One region of the Carnobacterium iners genome, then DNA from elsewhere that is predicted to be linked to it. Evidence: a T-box and tRNA genes for the amino acid it is inferred to sense, from the RefSeq annotation. Region 1 holds a T-box; the other regions hold tRNA genes.
What was found. A T-box is a leader RNA that pairs with one kind of tRNA and senses whether it is charged. The one in region 1 lies ahead of tyrS (tyrosine--tRNA ligase), so its partner is inferred to be a tRNA-Tyr.
Positions count from the first base shown of each region.

Region 2: it encodes a tRNA-Tyr, which carries the amino acid that the T-box ahead of tyrS (tyrosine--tRNA ligase) is inferred to sense. The anticodon was not compared.
Region 3: it encodes a tRNA-Tyr, which carries the amino acid that the T-box ahead of tyrS (tyrosine--tRNA ligase) is inferred to sense. The anticodon was not compared.

Region 1 covers NZ_FXBJ01000002.1:550,949-556,222, reverse strand. Annotated here, with positions in the region: gene B9Y54_RS02900 (GNAT family N-acetyltransferase) at 1-335, opposite strand, end outside; gene tyrS (tyrosine--tRNA ligase) at 425-1,687, opposite strand; T-box leader at 1,761-1,979, opposite strand; gene B9Y54_RS02885 (hypothetical protein) at 2,714-2,956, opposite strand; gene B9Y54_RS12445 (carboxymuconolactone decarboxylase family protein) at 3,284-3,460, shown strand; gene B9Y54_RS02875 (IS1380 family transposase) at 3,660-4,979, opposite strand; gene B9Y54_RS02870 (hypothetical protein) at 5,260-5,274, shown strand, end outside.
Region 2 covers NZ_FXBJ01000002.1:2,096,655-2,101,928, reverse strand. Annotated here, with positions in the region: rRNA gene B9Y54_RS10070 (23S ribosomal RNA) at 1-1,957, shown strand, start outside; rRNA gene rrf (5S ribosomal RNA) at 2,047-2,162, shown strand; tRNA gene B9Y54_RS10060 (tRNA-Asn) at 2,174-2,246, shown strand; tRNA gene B9Y54_RS10055 (tRNA-Ser) at 2,300-2,388, shown strand; tRNA gene B9Y54_RS10050 (tRNA-Glu) at 2,401-2,472, shown strand; tRNA gene B9Y54_RS10045 (tRNA-Val) at 2,484-2,556, shown strand; tRNA gene B9Y54_RS10040 (tRNA-Asp) at 2,572-2,644, shown strand; tRNA gene B9Y54_RS10035 (tRNA-Phe) at 2,659-2,734, shown strand; tRNA gene B9Y54_RS10030 (tRNA-Tyr) at 2,747-2,830, shown strand; tRNA gene B9Y54_RS10025 (tRNA-Trp) at 2,858-2,928, shown strand; tRNA gene B9Y54_RS10020 (tRNA-His) at 2,964-3,036, shown strand; tRNA gene B9Y54_RS10015 (tRNA-Gln) at 3,046-3,117, shown strand; tRNA gene B9Y54_RS10010 (tRNA-Cys) at 3,149-3,219, shown strand; tRNA gene B9Y54_RS10005 (tRNA-Leu) at 3,250-3,333, shown strand; gene B9Y54_RS10000 (phosphoenolpyruvate carboxykinase (ATP)) at 3,583-5,223, shown strand.
Region 3 covers NZ_FXBJ01000002.1:1,793,154-1,798,427, reverse strand. Annotated here, with positions in the region: gene B9Y54_RS08655 (YitT family protein) at 1-4, opposite strand, end outside; gene B9Y54_RS08650 (YajQ family cyclic di-GMP-binding protein) at 176-667, shown strand; gene B9Y54_RS08645 (OsmC family protein) at 719-1,147, opposite strand; gene B9Y54_RS08640 (hypothetical protein) at 1,181-1,618, opposite strand; tRNA gene B9Y54_RS08635 (tRNA-Leu) at 1,825-1,908, opposite strand; tRNA gene B9Y54_RS08630 (tRNA-Cys) at 1,939-2,009, opposite strand; tRNA gene B9Y54_RS08625 (tRNA-Gln) at 2,041-2,112, opposite strand; tRNA gene B9Y54_RS08620 (tRNA-His) at 2,122-2,194, opposite strand; tRNA gene B9Y54_RS08615 (tRNA-Trp) at 2,230-2,300, opposite strand; tRNA gene B9Y54_RS08610 (tRNA-Tyr) at 2,328-2,411, opposite strand; tRNA gene B9Y54_RS08605 (tRNA-Phe) at 2,424-2,499, opposite strand; tRNA gene B9Y54_RS08600 (tRNA-Asp) at 2,514-2,586, opposite strand; tRNA gene B9Y54_RS08595 (tRNA-Val) at 2,602-2,674, opposite strand; tRNA gene B9Y54_RS08590 (tRNA-Glu) at 2,686-2,757, opposite strand; tRNA gene B9Y54_RS08585 (tRNA-Ser) at 2,770-2,858, opposite strand; tRNA gene B9Y54_RS08580 (tRNA-Asn) at 2,912-2,984, opposite strand; rRNA gene rrf (5S ribosomal RNA) at 2,996-3,111, opposite strand; rRNA gene B9Y54_RS08570 (23S ribosomal RNA) at 3,201-5,274, opposite strand, start outside.

The sequences.
Region 1 (5,274 bases):
TTTTTGGCAATATCTTTTAATTGAGCTAGAACAAAACGGCCAGTGCCTTTGCCGCGTTCACTTTTTTTCAAATACAGTTTACTAAGAAAAAGCTGGTTAGTTGTTAATTCATAGCTAACATATCCAATAGCGAGTTGATTTGACTCAACAAGTACATATTCTTTTCCTTGTTTTAAATCATTTAAGATAGCTATCTCAGACTGTAAGTTAGCTAGCATATACTGAACTTGTTTGGCGCCGATGATCGCCGTATAATGTTCATACCAAATCTCTTTAGCCAACAAAACTATGAGTTTAACATCTTCTAGTAGAGTAACAGCTTTGAGTTGAATCATGATTTTTCCTCCTAAATAGACCAAAAAGGACTGTAGTTTAAAACACCTACATCCTTTTTAGCAGTGCCTATAATAAGCACATCTTATTATTAAACTAATTTTACAAGGAAATACTTTTTCTTTCCGCGGCGTATTAGGATAAAGCGTTCATCGAATGAATTTTCAGGGGTAACAATCGTATCGACACTTAGAATTTTTTCACCATTCATTGAAAGAGCACCATTAGTGATGTCCTCACGTGCTTGACGTCTTGAAGGCTCAATACCGACAACATCAACCAGCCACTCAACAATATTTCGCTCTTCTTTAGGAGCTTCAAAAGTTGGCATATTTTTAAAACCTTCTTCAATTTGGTTGGCGGTTAGCGTTCTTACATCGCCAGAGAAAAGAGCTGCTGTAATTTTTTCAGCATCATTTAGAGTATTTTCGCCATGAACAAATAACGTCATTTCACGTGCGAGTGTTTTTTGAGCTTCACGCATGTGTGGCTCAGAGGCTACTTTTTCAGCTAAGTGATCAATTTCTTCTTTTGACAAGAACGTGAAATAGTTCAAATATTTTACTACGTCACGATCATCTTGGTTTAGCCAAAATTGATAGAATTCATAAGGTGTTGTTTTTTCAGAATCTAACCAGACTGCTCCACCGGCTGTTTTTCCAAATTTTGTTCCATCAGCTTTTAACATAAGTGGGATTGTTAGGCCATATGCTTGGGCCTTTGAACCTTCTTGTTTACGAATGAATTCTAAACCAGCAGTAATATTTCCCCATTGATCTGCTCCACCAATTTGTAATTGCACATCTTCATGTTGATATAAGTGTAAAAAATCCATTGATTGTAAAATTTGATAGGTAAATTCTGTAAAAGAAATACCCGTTTCTAAGCGACTAGCGACGATATCTTTAGCTAACATCGTATTGACGTTGAAACTTTTACCGTAATCACGTAAGAAGTCAAGTAGACTCAAATCTTTAGTCCAGTCATAATTGTTTACCATTTTAATACCATTGCTGCCACCAGCATCGAAAAGACGAACCATTTGTGTGCTAAGTTTCCTAACATTTTCTTGGACTTGTTCCATTGTCTGTAAAACACGTTCTTCAGACTTTCCACTTGGATCACCAATCGTGCCCGTTGCGCCGCCAATTAAAATAACAGGACGATGCCCAGCAAGTTGGAATCTCTTTAAAATCATAAACGGAATCAGGTGACCAATATGCATACTGTCACCAGTGGGATCAACACCACAGTATAAAGAAATTTTCTTGTTTTTAACTAGATTAGTTAGGCCCTCTTCATCTGTTTGTTGGTTAATGGCATCACGCCAGATTAATTCATCGATAATTGTCATGTTGTACTCCCCTTTATAAAAAATAGTATTAAAAATAAAAAAAATCCCAATGAAAAAGTCAAATAAACCTTTTCATCGGGACGAATCATTTCGTGTTACCACCCAATTTGCCGACAATTATAAAGACATAATTGCTGACCACTCGTAAACTGTTAACGCCAGTTAAACGCTTGAGGTTAATCAAGGTACTCATGAGTGTAATTCGCAAAAAAGAATTGTACTAGTTTTCATCAGCCACTAGCTTTCTGGGGACAACATTCTTTTTACTACTGTGCTCAATCAATGTAAATAGTGCTGTTAGATTGATTTTAGTATAATCAACCCATTCTGGCTTGTCAATTCTATTTTTATAAGTGAGTTAATTTATCTGAAAACTAACTTTATTGGATATCTGGAGAATAGTTTTATTATTATCCGAGAGACCATTTTAATAGATTTAGGACAAGATCAATTAGGAAATAATATAAGTCTAGGCCTATTTTTCTTTCATGGTAACGAAAAGCACGGCACAATATTCGTGTGACTTGTAAGATAAATCAGATGCAGAAACAGTTGATTCATCTATTTTCAAGTTGTTTTCAATGCTCATACCGGTATTATCAAGGACTAGAGATAGGATTTAAAAATACTTTTTACAGTAGTAATTTGTTGCTAAGATGTCAAGAATTGTATCCAAATATGAGGGTCCAAAGTAAACTATAGGAAAAGAGTAGAGCGGTAAGGATACCTATAGTGATACTAATAATAGTGACAATGGTACTTTTTTTTCGTATTTTGATTCCGCTAACGATAAGCACAACCCCTGCAATTAAAAAAATAACTTCAAACAACAAGAGAGGCCATTTAAGTTCGATTGATCTTTGGATAAAATTCATGCTATCCTTCCTTTTTTAGTGATAGAATAATTTTTTTGAAAAATCTACTATCGTTAAGATAAGTAAAATCATTAAAGAATCAAAAAGACAGTCAGAATAATCGTTAAATCTAAAAATTAAGAGTTATTAACTAATATTTAGTTAGTCCTTTTCACAGGAGTTCATGTATTTTAGGTTGAGAAATATCTTTAGTTATTTTTTCTATTTCTACTTGGCCATTTTCTTTTAATTTATCAAACCGATTTTTTTGATTATTAAAAATAATGATATCAGGATCAAGTGTCTTTTCGCTATAATTGGTTGATTCATCTTTTTCTACCTCAAATACAATGGTGCAAAAATCAATTGCCTTATAATGAATGACATCAAAATGTAGAGTTGTTTCTAGAGACATTTATCTCACCCCCTTAATATTAGTAAATAGAACTATTTTTCGATAACTTAAGAATGATTTTATAAAACGAATGAAAATTATCTATTTTTTGGAAAAACGTTTTCAAGTAGTTTTCTTTATTATACAGAATGATTATAGTTAATACCATGTTTAGATAGACTAGAAAGTGCTGTCCGTTATCTTTAAAAAATAAGATTTGTTATACTAGACAAGCGATACGACGATTAAACACAAAATGTTAGAAACGTAAGGATATGAAAAAAAGCTTTGGGAAAAAATTATACTCTTTAACAGAGTTTTACTGAACAATATATTTAACTTTTTTTAATGTGTGATTTAGTACAGGTTAAGAAAAAAGAACTTTCAAGTCCACATTTCATGGAGCGTATTATGCTTGCTGTGACGCAAGTAAATGGATGTAGCGTCTGTTCTTATACTCATACAAAAATGGCGCTTGAAGTAGGTATGAAAAGTGAAAAAATTAAAAATATATTAGTAGCCTGAATGATTCATACTTTTAATTTTTTGTTGTTTTTAATCAATTAACACACTTTTTTCAAATTTTTTTCAAATTAACGTTTAATAGTTTTACTTTTTGGTACTTAATTCATTTATTTATTGGTTTCTCATTAAGAAAGTACGAATTTTGGGCATAGTTGGTCCTTGGTTTTGATTGGTTTTTTTTAAAAAAATTAAGGAGTTTTTAAATATAATGCCGAATCCTTTGGATTCGATTAAAGACGGCATAAAACTCCGCTTGATAAACATGCGAACTAGAAATTTTTAGATACATTTCTCTCGCAGTACTCACTAGTTTGCCAGCTACTTTGAATAAGCGAAGACGAATCGTATTAATTTGAAGTCCTTTATAATTTTTATCAAAACAAGTTGTACGCAAAAAATTGATTAGGTTGTATGCAAGGACACTTATCATCATACGTGCATGATTTTCAATAAATTTAGGGCTATCTGTCTTATCAAAATAGAAACCATTTTTTGCTTCTTTAATGTAGTTTTCCATAGCACCACGCTTTTTATACGTCTTAAAAACTTGTTTTGATGAAATGTTTTCTGAAAAATTTGTGACAATAAACGTATGCTTGAAAAGTAATTCACCCATTTCTCGAATGGATTGAATGCATACTCTACGCGGTTTAGACCAAGACGCTGCTTGATAGGAAACGGAATAATAGTATTCTTCTTTTTCATTCCAAGGATAATTATCGTCGTAATACACAAACTCTTCTGCTAATCGGTATAAATTATTATTATGTTTTAGGCGAATGACAAAGTTTGACCCATATTCTTCGCATAACTCATAAATATCAGGTGTTGCAAATCCACTATCTCCACGCACTAAAATATCTGCCGTAGGGACTGCTTGATTATAATGATCTAATAACGGTTCAAGAAACTCTTTAACTCCTTTAGACGTGTATTGATTTCCTGAACGAAGTTTAGCTTTTAAAAAATCGCCCGTTAATCCATCGAATGCGACTAATGGATGATAACCGTTTGTTCGATAGTGGGCATTATAATCTGTTTGTTCCTGAATACCGAAGGTATCAGAGTGTGTAGAATCCAAATCAATAATCATATTCATATCATTGCGAACAAATCTCGCTTGGTCAATTAATGTTTGATTAAAGGTTTGTAAATCATTAATCGTTTGGTCTGTAATGCGATCAAGAAACCGAGAGATAGTCGGTTGAGAAGCCAAACACTCTTCTTGTGATAGAGTTTGTAATACTGGATCATACTGTAAGATAGTCGCAGACGAATCAGCTTTATAGCCAGCAATTAGTTGAAGAATTAGTTGTTTTAAAATTTTATGGTTAGTGTGTTTCCAATAGCGACGATTTTCATTATATGAAATGAGTTTTTTTGACAATTCTTCAAAATGAAAAGTACCCATTAATTCATCAACTAAAATTAATCCTGAATCACTCGATAAACGACCACCTGTATGAGAGACATATAAATGGTTATTGAATTTCATTGCTTTTTCTTGTAAAGTAATCATTAAGAGAACCCCTTTCTATTGGTTGGTTGTGATGATATAACCATAGCAGAAAGGGGTTCTTTTTTCATCACCTAATGGATGATAAAACAAATTAGTTTAAGCGCTGTAAAATCAACATCGATTAGTATTTTTAGAAAAGCTATGAATTATTCAGGTAGTAGGAATAAACGATGATATTCCTGAATAAGAACAATCTACCCTCTTATTTAGCCAGCATTATGCTGATTCTAGAGGCAATCCCTCTCAAAAAACTTGGGAACAAGTGAAGGGGACGTATGGATTGCCAAAAGCAAAA
Region 2 (5,274 bases), 1.5 Mb from region 1:
ATGCCATTGATTTATATCCGGGAGTCAGACTACGAGTGATAAGATCCGTAGTCGAGAGGGAAACAGCCCAGACCACCAGCTAAGGTCCCAAAGTTTATGTTAAGTGGAAAAGGATGTGGGGTTGCTTAGACAACTAGGATGTTGGCTCAGAAGCAGCCATCATTTAAAGAGTGCGTAATAGCTCACTAGTCGAGTGACCCTGCGCCGAAAATTTACCGGGGCTAAACATAACACCGAAGCTGTGGATAGAACTTAGGTTCTATGGTAGGAGAGCGTTCTAAGGGCGTCGAAGCTAGACCGTGAGGACTGGTGGAGCGCTTAGAAGTGAGAATGCCGGTATGAGTAGCGAAAGACGGGTGAGAATCCCGTCCACCGAATGACTAAGGTTTCCTGGGGAAGGCTCGTCCTCCCAGGGTTAGTCGGGACCTAAGTCGAGGCCGATAGGCGTAGACGATGGACAACAGGTTGAGATTCCTGTACCAGTTTGTTTTGTTTGAACAATGGAGGGACACGGTAGGCTAAGGAATACGCACTGTTGGATATGTGCGTCCAAGCAACAAGTCTTGAGGTGAGTCAAATGCTTGCCTCTATTAAGGACAAGTTGTGATGGGGAGAGAAATTAAGTATCGAAGTTCCCGATGTCACACTGTCAAGAAAAGCTTCTAGTTAGAAACAATCTGCCCGTACCGCAAACCGACACAGGTAGTCGAGGAGAGAATCCTAAGGTGTGCGAGCGAACTCTCGTTAAGGAACTCGGCAAAATGACCCCGTAACTTCGGGAGAAGGGGTGCTGACCAATTGGTCAGCCGCAGTGAATAGGCCCAAGCAACTGTTTATCAAAAACACAGGTCTCTGCTAAATCGAAAGATGACGTATAGGGGCTGACGCCTGCCCGGTGCTGGAAGGTTAAGAGGATGGGTTAGCTCTCGAGCGAAGCTCAGAATTGAAGCCCCAGTAAACGGCGGCCGTAACTATAACGGTCCTAAGGTAGCGAAATTCCTTGTCGGGTAAGTTCCGACCCGCACGAAAGGCGTAATGATTTGGGCACTGTCTCAACGAGAGACTCGGTGAAATTATAGTACCTGTGAAGATGCAGGTTACCCGCGACAGGACGGAAAGACCCCATGGAGCTTTACTGCAGTTTGATATTGAGTGTTTGTACAGCTTGTACAGGATAGGTAGGAGCCTATGAAGCCAGGACGCTAGTCTTGGTGGAGGCAATGGTGGGATACTACCCTTGCTGTATGACCACTCTAACCCTCAGCCATGATCTGGCTGGGAGACAGTGTCTGACGGGCAGTTTGACTGGGGCGGTCGCCTCCTAAAGTGTAACGGAGGCGCCCAAAGGTTCCCTCAGAATGGTTGGAAATCATTCGTAGAGTGTAAAGGCAGAAGGGAGCTTGACTGCGAGACCTACAAGTCGAGCAGGGACGAAAGTCGGGCTTAGTGATCCGGTGGTTCCGTATGGAAGGGCCATCGCTCAACGGATAAAAGCTACCCTGGGGATAACAGGCTTATCTCCCCCAAGAGTCCACATCGACGGGGAGGTTTGGCACCTCGATGTCGGCTCATCGCATCCTGGGGCTGTAGTCGGTCCCAAGGGTTGGGCTGTTCGCCCATTAAAGCGGTACGCGAGCTGGGTTCAGAACGTCGTGAGACAGTTCGGTCCCTATCCGTCGCGGGCGCAGGAAATTTGAGAGGAGCTGTCCTTAGTACGAGAGGACCGGGATGGACACACCGCTGGTGTACCAGTTGTTCTGCCAAGAGCATCGCTGGGTAGCTATGTGTGGACGGGATAAACGCTGAAAGCATCTAAGCGTGAAGCCCCCCTCAAGATGAGATTTCCCATCACGTAAGTGAGTAAGACCCCTGAGAGATGATCAGGTAGATAGGTTGGAAGTGGAAGTACAGCGATGTATGGAGCGGACCAATACTAATCGGTCGAGGACTTAACCATTTTTAAACGATGAAGAAACAGTTTTATTGTCTTATAGTTAAACACTATCCAGTTTTGAGAGAACAACGTTCTCTTATAACTAAAAGATGTGTGGTGGCGATGGCAAGAAGGTCACACCTGTTCCCATGCCGAACACAGCAGTTAAGCTTCTTAGCGCCGATGGTAGTGAAGGGTTTCCCTTTGTGAGAGTAGGACGCTGCCGCGCATCTTTATTTTTCCGCAATAGCTCAGCTGGTAGAGCGCATGACTGTTAATCATGATGTCGCAGGTTCGAATCCTGCTTGCGGAGTACATAGATATCTATGGAAATAAATGAATAGAGAGTTCTATTAGAACGACCTTGGAGAGTTGTCCGAGCGGCCGAAGGAGCATGATTGGAAATCATGTAGGCGGTGCACACTGTCTCAAGGGTTCGAATCCCTTACTCTCCGTCATCCTAGTTTGGCCCGTTGGTCAAGTGGTTAAGACACCGCCCTTTCACGGCGGTATCACGGGTTCGAATCCCGTACGGGTCATGTTGGTTACTGGAGGTTTAGCTCAGCTGGGAGAGCATCTGCCTTACAAGCAGAGGGTCGGCGGTTCGATCCCGTCAACCTCCATGTTTAAAATTTAAAGGTCTCGTGGTGTAGGGGTTAACATGTCTGCCTGTCACGCAGAAGATCGCGGGTTCGATTCCCGTCGAGACCGTTGCAACAAATTAAGGCCTGGTAGCTCAGTTGGTAGAGCACTTGATTGAAGCTCAAGGTGTCGGCAGTTCGATTCTGTCCCAGGCCACCATTTTTTAATAGCGGAGGGGTAGCGAAGTGGCTAAACGCGGCGGACTGTAAATCCGCTCCTTCGGGTTCGGCAGTTCGAATCTGCCCCCCTCCACCATTTTTTTAAAGAGTGACCTTTTTTTATAGGGATATAGTTCAATGGTAGAATTATGGTCTCCAAAACCATCGATGTGGGTTCGAATCCTACTATCCCTGTGTTGTATTTTTAAAAAAACTACCCTTTTATTATGGCGATTGTGGCGAAGTGGTTAACGCACCGGATTGTGGTTCCGGCATTCGTGGGTTCGATCCCCATCAGTCGCCTTTTTTTATTGGGCTATAGCCAAGCGGTAAGGCAAGGGACTTTGACTCCCTTATGCGTTGGTTCGAATCCAGCTAGCCCAGTTTTATTTTTTAACCAATCCAATTTAATGATGGCGGTATAGCCAAGTGGTAAGGCAGAGGTCTGCAAAACCTCCATCACCGGTTCAAATCCGGTTACCGCCTTATTCGATAGATTGATTGTTTACCTATCATGCCGACGTGGCGGAATTGGTAGACGCGCTGGACTCAAAATCCTGTGCCCGCGAGGGCGTGCCGGTTCGATTCCGGCCGTCGGTATAAAAAAGACACCAAAACGTTAAGTTATCTTAATGTTTTGGTGTCTTTTTACGTATAATTTTGCACTAGTAAATGATTGTATCTTTTTATTGTAAACTAACGGTCTTTTTTGATATGATAAGTGTAGTAATTGAAAGCGCTTTAAAGTAAGTATGAACAGTGGTAATCTAGTAAGGAGGAGGATATTCGTTTCATTTTTCTATCAAATAGAGATACATTATGTCAACTATTTATAAGGGAGTGGATTAAATGTCAACTAAAGAAACTTTTCAAAAATCAGAAATAAGAAAAGATAACACTATTTTTTCATCTTTAAGATCAGTCGTTGAGACAGCTATGTACGGAAATAATGTGAAAAAAGTAATAAGTACAAGTAAAGCGTATAAGTTAGCTTTGAATTCTCCAGGTACAATAGTGACAGATTTATTAGTAAAGTATCCAGAAAAATTAGGTCTTCCAGACGCTGCTAAAGTTTTAGTAGAAAATGGTGGAGCTATTGTTGGTAGAACAGCAGTTGCAAGAAGAATAGTAGGAAATAATAAAGAAGAGGACGTTAAATTGGCTTCAATCGCTAGAGAGGCTGTTTACCAAGGGTCTTTAACTGAACGATATAAAGCAAGTGCATATGTTGGTTTAGATAAAGAGTTTATGATAAAAGCTCATCTCTCTGTTCCGAAAGGGCAAGAAAATAATTTATATTCTTGGTTGTTAAATTTTCAAATAACGAATGATTTTTATGATGACATGTATTCTAATTCACATGAGATAGATGCAGGTGATATTTTCATCTATTCTGATCCTTACTGGAAACATCCTGACTACCCACTTGGGTTAGCTTATTTCGATACCGATCATAATACAGCTGTTATCTTGGGTCTTAATTATTTTGGAGAATTAAAAAAAGCTACACTTACTTTAGCCTGGGGTACAGCTCATAAAATTGGTTTTGCTTCTTGTCATGGAGGACAAAAGAAATTCACATTACCTAATGACACAAATTATGTATCAGCTTTTTTTGGTCTATCCGGTTCAGGCAAATCAACATTGACACACGCTAAGCATAATGGTAAATATCCTATTGAGGTTTTACACGATGATGCGTTTATAATCTCATTAACAGACGGATCGTCTATTGCATTAGAACCAGCTTATTTTGATAAAACACAAGATTATCCTTCAGATCATGAAGAGATTGATTATTTTGTAACCGTACAGAACGTTGCTGTTACGTTAGATAATCTAAATAATAAGGTGCTATTAACAGAAGATGTAAGAAATGGGAATGGTCGCACTGTAAAATCACGTTATTCAACACCAAATAGAGTCGATCGATTTGAAGAACCGATTAATGCCATTTATTGGATTATGAAAGATGACAGCCTTCCACCAGTAATTAAAGTTGATGACCCTACCTTAGCAGCAAGTTTTGGCGCTACACTAGCAACAAAACGTTCGACAGCAGAGCGCTTAAAAGAAGGCGTAGATATGAATAAATTAGTTATCGTTCCTTACGCTAATCCATTTAGAGTTTATCCATTAACGGAAGATTATGAACAATTCAAACATCTTTTTGAGGTAAATGGAATTGATTGTTATATTATAAATACTGGTTTTTTCTTAGATAAAAAAATTACACCATCGGTAACCCTTAATAGTATAGAAGCTATTGTAGAGGCTAAGGCTAAATTCAATTCTTTTGGTAACATCAAACACTTAAGCTACATGAGTGTAGAGGGATATGAACCAGATTTTGATAATGAAACCTATAAACAATTGGTCCATGAAAGATTGCAAATGCGTGTAGACCATATAATAGAAAAAAACGCGGCAGGTGGTCTTGATATTTTACCTGATGAAGTCTTAGCTGCAATGAAAAAAATAATTAAATAAATAAAAATGAAATGAGCAAAAGGTTAGTTTATGTTTATACGAGCTATTTCC
Region 3 (5,274 bases), 1.2 Mb from region 1:
TCAATGTGTACCCTCCTGAGACTATTGTTTGTACCGTTTAACAAGATTTTGATAAGTCATAAAGAAATGACTCTATGTCTTTGTTTTATTTGTTATGCTATCTTTAGCCACGCTACAAATTATGGTACAATATAACTAATGTAACCAATTTCATAAATTTAATGGAGGCAAAATAATGGCAAAAGAAGCTAGTTTTGATATTGTTTCAGAAACAAATTTAGAAGAAGTAAAAAATGCAATCCAAATGGTCAAAAAAGAAATTGATACCCGCTTTGATTTCAAAGGCACAATTAGTGAAGTTAAATTAGAAAAAGATCAATTAGTTATTGTTTCAGAAAGCGAATTTAAATTAGAACAAGTGAAAGATATCTTGACTAATAAACTAGTTAAAAGAGACATTTCTTCAAAAAATCTTCACTTCGAAAAAATTGAAAAAGCCTTTGGCGGAAATATCAGGCAAACAGCTGATTTAGTTAATGGAATTGATAAAGAAAATACAAAAAAAATAATACAACTCATTAAACAAGCTGAACTAAAAGTAAAAACACAAATTCAAGACGACCAAATTAGGGTCACTGGTAAAAATAGAGACGATTTGCAAAAAGTAATGGCTCTATTACGTGAAGCTAATTTACCAATCGCATTACAATTTACTAATTACCGTTAAAAAAACCTGTTGCTCAGCAGTGTTCGATGTGAGCAACAGGTTTTTTATTTTTTAATTCGTGTAACCTTCGATAGCCTTGACAATAACAGTTTGACTGCCCATTAATAATTTAGATACTGGACAAAGTCGCTCTGCTACTTCTACAAGTTTTTGTACTTCATCAAATCCTAATCCATCTATTTGTGCTGTAGCAAGTACATCAAAATAATAACCAGGTTTTGTTGTTTCTTTTACAAAATCTACTTGAACTTCGACTCTACTCTTATTCTGTTTGCCTCTAGCCTTTAATACGGATTGAATTGTAGCATTTAAACAAGTACTTAAAGAAAGACCCAACAATTCTTCTGGATTTGTCCCAGGAGCACTTGAAGTCGGACTAGATAGACTTACTTTTAAGCCATCATTTTTTACATAAGCTACTCCATCGACACCATTTTCATTAACCATTTCAGCATGGAATAGACTTTTGGGAGCTGTCATATTTTTATCTCCTTTAGACAAGTTTTATCGTCTTTATTTTACTTGTTTGTCATTAAGAACTTCTTCAATTCTTGGTAAAATAGCTTTAGCAATAGTTGAACCTGTTACTAGCATTTCATAAAGAGGCATAACGTCCGTTGAGGTTCTGCCTAATAATCTCATGTAAATTTCGCCATCAGAACCTAGACAAATACGATAATAACCTGATTGTAATTCGTTTAACTCGTTAATCAACTCTAACACAGTTACTTTTTTACTAAAGTTTGATACAAAAGCTAAATGATGGTATACGATTTGATAATCTGATCTCTCGTCTTCTTTATCAAATACAATACCAAAAGGTAAAGCTTTTTCGTTTGTTAATTGAAATTTTCCATTATAAGAAACTTGGCCATTTTCAATTTCTCTTTTAGCTAAAGGGATTTGTTTCTGTTTTAATATTGCTTCGAACTGATCTGTTATTTTAGTCAATTGAATACCTCATTTCATATTTTTTACTACCATTTTCAAGACAAGTATAACGTACTTAAACACTGAAATACAAGCTTATCAATCATTTTAAATGGATTATACTCCTTTTGCTTCATAACCGATTATAGAACCTAAAAACTTCATTAATTTATTTTTCCACAAAAAAAAACACCGCAACGTTACAGAAACGTTTGATGTCTATTTTATACCGACGGCCGGAATCGAACCGGCACGCCCTCGCGGGCACAGGATTTTGAGTCCAGCGCGTCTACCAATTCCGCCACGTCGGCATGATAGGTAAACAATCAATCTATCGAATAAGGCGGTAACCGGATTTGAACCGGTGATGGAGGTTTTGCAGACCTCTGCCTTACCACTTGGCTATACCGCCATCATTAAATTGGATTGGTTAAAAAATAAAACTGGGCTAGCTGGATTCGAACCAACGCATAAGGGAGTCAAAGTCCCTTGCCTTACCGCTTGGCTATAGCCCAATAAAAAAAGGCGACTGATGGGGATCGAACCCACGAATGCCGGAACCACAATCCGGTGCGTTAACCACTTCGCCACAATCGCCATAATAAAAGGGTAGTTTTTTTAAAAATACAACACAGGGATAGTAGGATTCGAACCCACATCGATGGTTTTGGAGACCATAATTCTACCATTGAACTATATCCCTATAAAAAAAGGTCACTCTTTAAAAAAATGGTGGAGGGGGGCAGATTCGAACTGCCGAACCCGAAGGAGCGGATTTACAGTCCGCCGCGTTTAGCCACTTCGCTACCCCTCCGCTATTAAAAAATGGTGGCCTGGGACAGAATCGAACTGCCGACACCTTGAGCTTCAATCAAGTGCTCTACCAACTGAGCTACCAGGCCTTAATTTGTTGCAACGGTCTCGACGGGAATCGAACCCGCGATCTTCTGCGTGACAGGCAGACATGTTAACCCCTACACCACGAGACCTTTAAATTTTAAACATGGAGGTTGACGGGATCGAACCGCCGACCCTCTGCTTGTAAGGCAGATGCTCTCCCAGCTGAGCTAAACCTCCAGTAACCAACATGACCCGTACGGGATTCGAACCCGTGATACCGCCGTGAAAGGGCGGTGTCTTAACCACTTGACCAACGGGCCAAACTAGGATGACGGAGAGTAAGGGATTCGAACCCTTGAGACAGTGTGCACCGCCTACATGATTTCCAATCATGCTCCTTCGGCCGCTCGGACAACTCTCCAAGGTCGTTCTAATAGAACTCTCTATTCATTTATTTCCATAGATATCTATGTACTCCGCAAGCAGGATTCGAACCTGCGACATCATGATTAACAGTCATGCGCTCTACCAGCTGAGCTATTGCGGAAAAATAAAGATGCGCGGCAGCGTCCTACTCTCACAAAGGGAAACCCTTCACTACCATCGGCGCTAAGAAGCTTAACTGCTGTGTTCGGCATGGGAACAGGTGTGACCTTCTTGCCATCGCCACCACACATCTTTTAGTTATAAGAGAACGTTGTTCTCTCAAAACTGGGTAGTGTTTAACTATAAGACAATAAAACCGTTTCTTCATCGTTTAAAAATGGTTAAGTCCTCGACCGATTAGTATTGGTCCGCTCCATACATCGCTGTACTTCCACTTCCAACCTATCTACCTGATCATCTCTCAGGGGTCTTACTCACTTACGTGATGGGAAATCTCATCTTGAGGGGGGCTTCACGCTTAGATGCTTTCAGCGTTTATCCCGTCCACACATAGCTACCCAGCGATGCTCTTGGCAGAACAACTGGTACACCAGCGGTGTGTCCATCCCGGTCCTCTCGTACTAAGGACAGCTCCTCTCAAATTTCCTGCGCCCGCGACGGATAGGGACCGAACTGTCTCACGACGTTCTGAACCCAGCTCGCGTACCGCTTTAATGGGCGAACAGCCCAACCCTTGGGACCGACTACAGCCCCAGGATGCGATGAGCCGACATCGAGGTGCCAAACCTCCCCGTCGATGTGGACTCTTGGGGGAGATAAGCCTGTTATCCCCAGGGTAGCTTTTATCCGTTGAGCGATGGCCCTTCCATACGGAACCACCGGATCACTAAGCCCGACTTTCGTCCCTGCTCGACTTGTAGGTCTCGCAGTCAAGCTCCCTTCTGCCTTTACACTCTACGAATGATTTCCAACCATTCTGAGGGAACCTTTGGGCGCCTCCGTTACACTTTAGGAGGCGACCGCCCCAGTCAAACTGCCCGTCAGACACTGTCTCCCAGCCAGATCATGGCTGAGGGTTAGAGTGGTCATACAGCAAGGGTAGTATCCCACCATTGCCTCCACCAAGACTAGCGTCCTGGCTTCATAGGCTCCTACCTATCCTGTACAAGCTGTACAAACACTCAATATCAAACTGCAGTAAAGCTCCATGGGGTCTTTCCGTCCTGTCGCGGGTAACCTGCATCTTCACAGGTACTATAATTTCACCGAGTCTCTCGTTGAGACAGTGCCCAAATCATTACGCCTTTCGTGCGGGTCGGAACTTACCCGACAAGGAATTTCGCTACCTTAGGACCGTTATAGTTACGGCCGCCGTTTACTGGGGCTTCAATTCTGAGCTTCGCTCGAGAGCTAACCCATCCTCTTAACCTTCCAGCACCGGGCAGGCGTCAGCCCCTATACGTCATCTTTCGATTTAGCAGAGACCTGTGTTTTTGATAAACAGTTGCTTGGGCCTATTCACTGCGGCTGACCAATTGGTCAGCACCCCTTCTCCCGAAGTTACGGGGTCATTTTGCCGAGTTCCTTAACGAGAGTTCGCTCGCACACCTTAGGATTCTCTCCTCGACTACCTGTGTCGGTTTGCGGTACGGGCAGATTGTTTCTAACTAGAAGCTTTTCTTGACAGTGTGACATCGGGAACTTCGATACTTAATTTCTCTCCCCATCACAACTTGTCCTTAATAGAGGCAAGCATTTGACTCACCTCAAGACTTGTTGCTTGGACGCACATATCCAACAGTGCGTATTCCTTAGCCTACTGTGTCCCTCCATTGTTCAAACAAAACAAACTGGTACAGGAATCTCAACCTGTTGTCCATCGTCTACGCCTATCGGCCTCGACTTAGGTCCCGACTAACCCTGGGAGGACGAGCCTTCCCCAGGAAACCTTAGTCATTCGGTGGACGGGATTCTCACCCGTCTTTCGCTACTCATACCGGCATTCTCACTTCTAAGCGCTCCACCAGTCCTCACGGTCTAGCTTCGACGCCCTTAGAACGCTCTCCTACCATAGAACCTAAGTTCTATCCACAGCTTCGGTGTTATGTTTAGCCCCGGTAAATTTTCGGCGCAGGGTCACTCGACTAGTGAGCTATTACGCACTCTTTAAATGATGGCTGCTTCTGAGCCAACATCCTAGTTGTCTAAGCAACCCCACATCCTTTTCCACTTAACATAAACTTTGGGACCTTAGCTGGTGGTCTGGGCTGTTTCCCTCTCGACTACGGATCTTATCACTCGTAGTCTGACTCCCGGATATAAATCAATGGCATTCGGAGTTTATCTGAATTCGGTAACCCGAGAAGGGCCCCTAGTCCAAACAGTTGCTCTACCTCCATGATTCTAATTCCGAGGCTAGCCCTAAAGCTATTTCGGAGAGAACCAGCTAT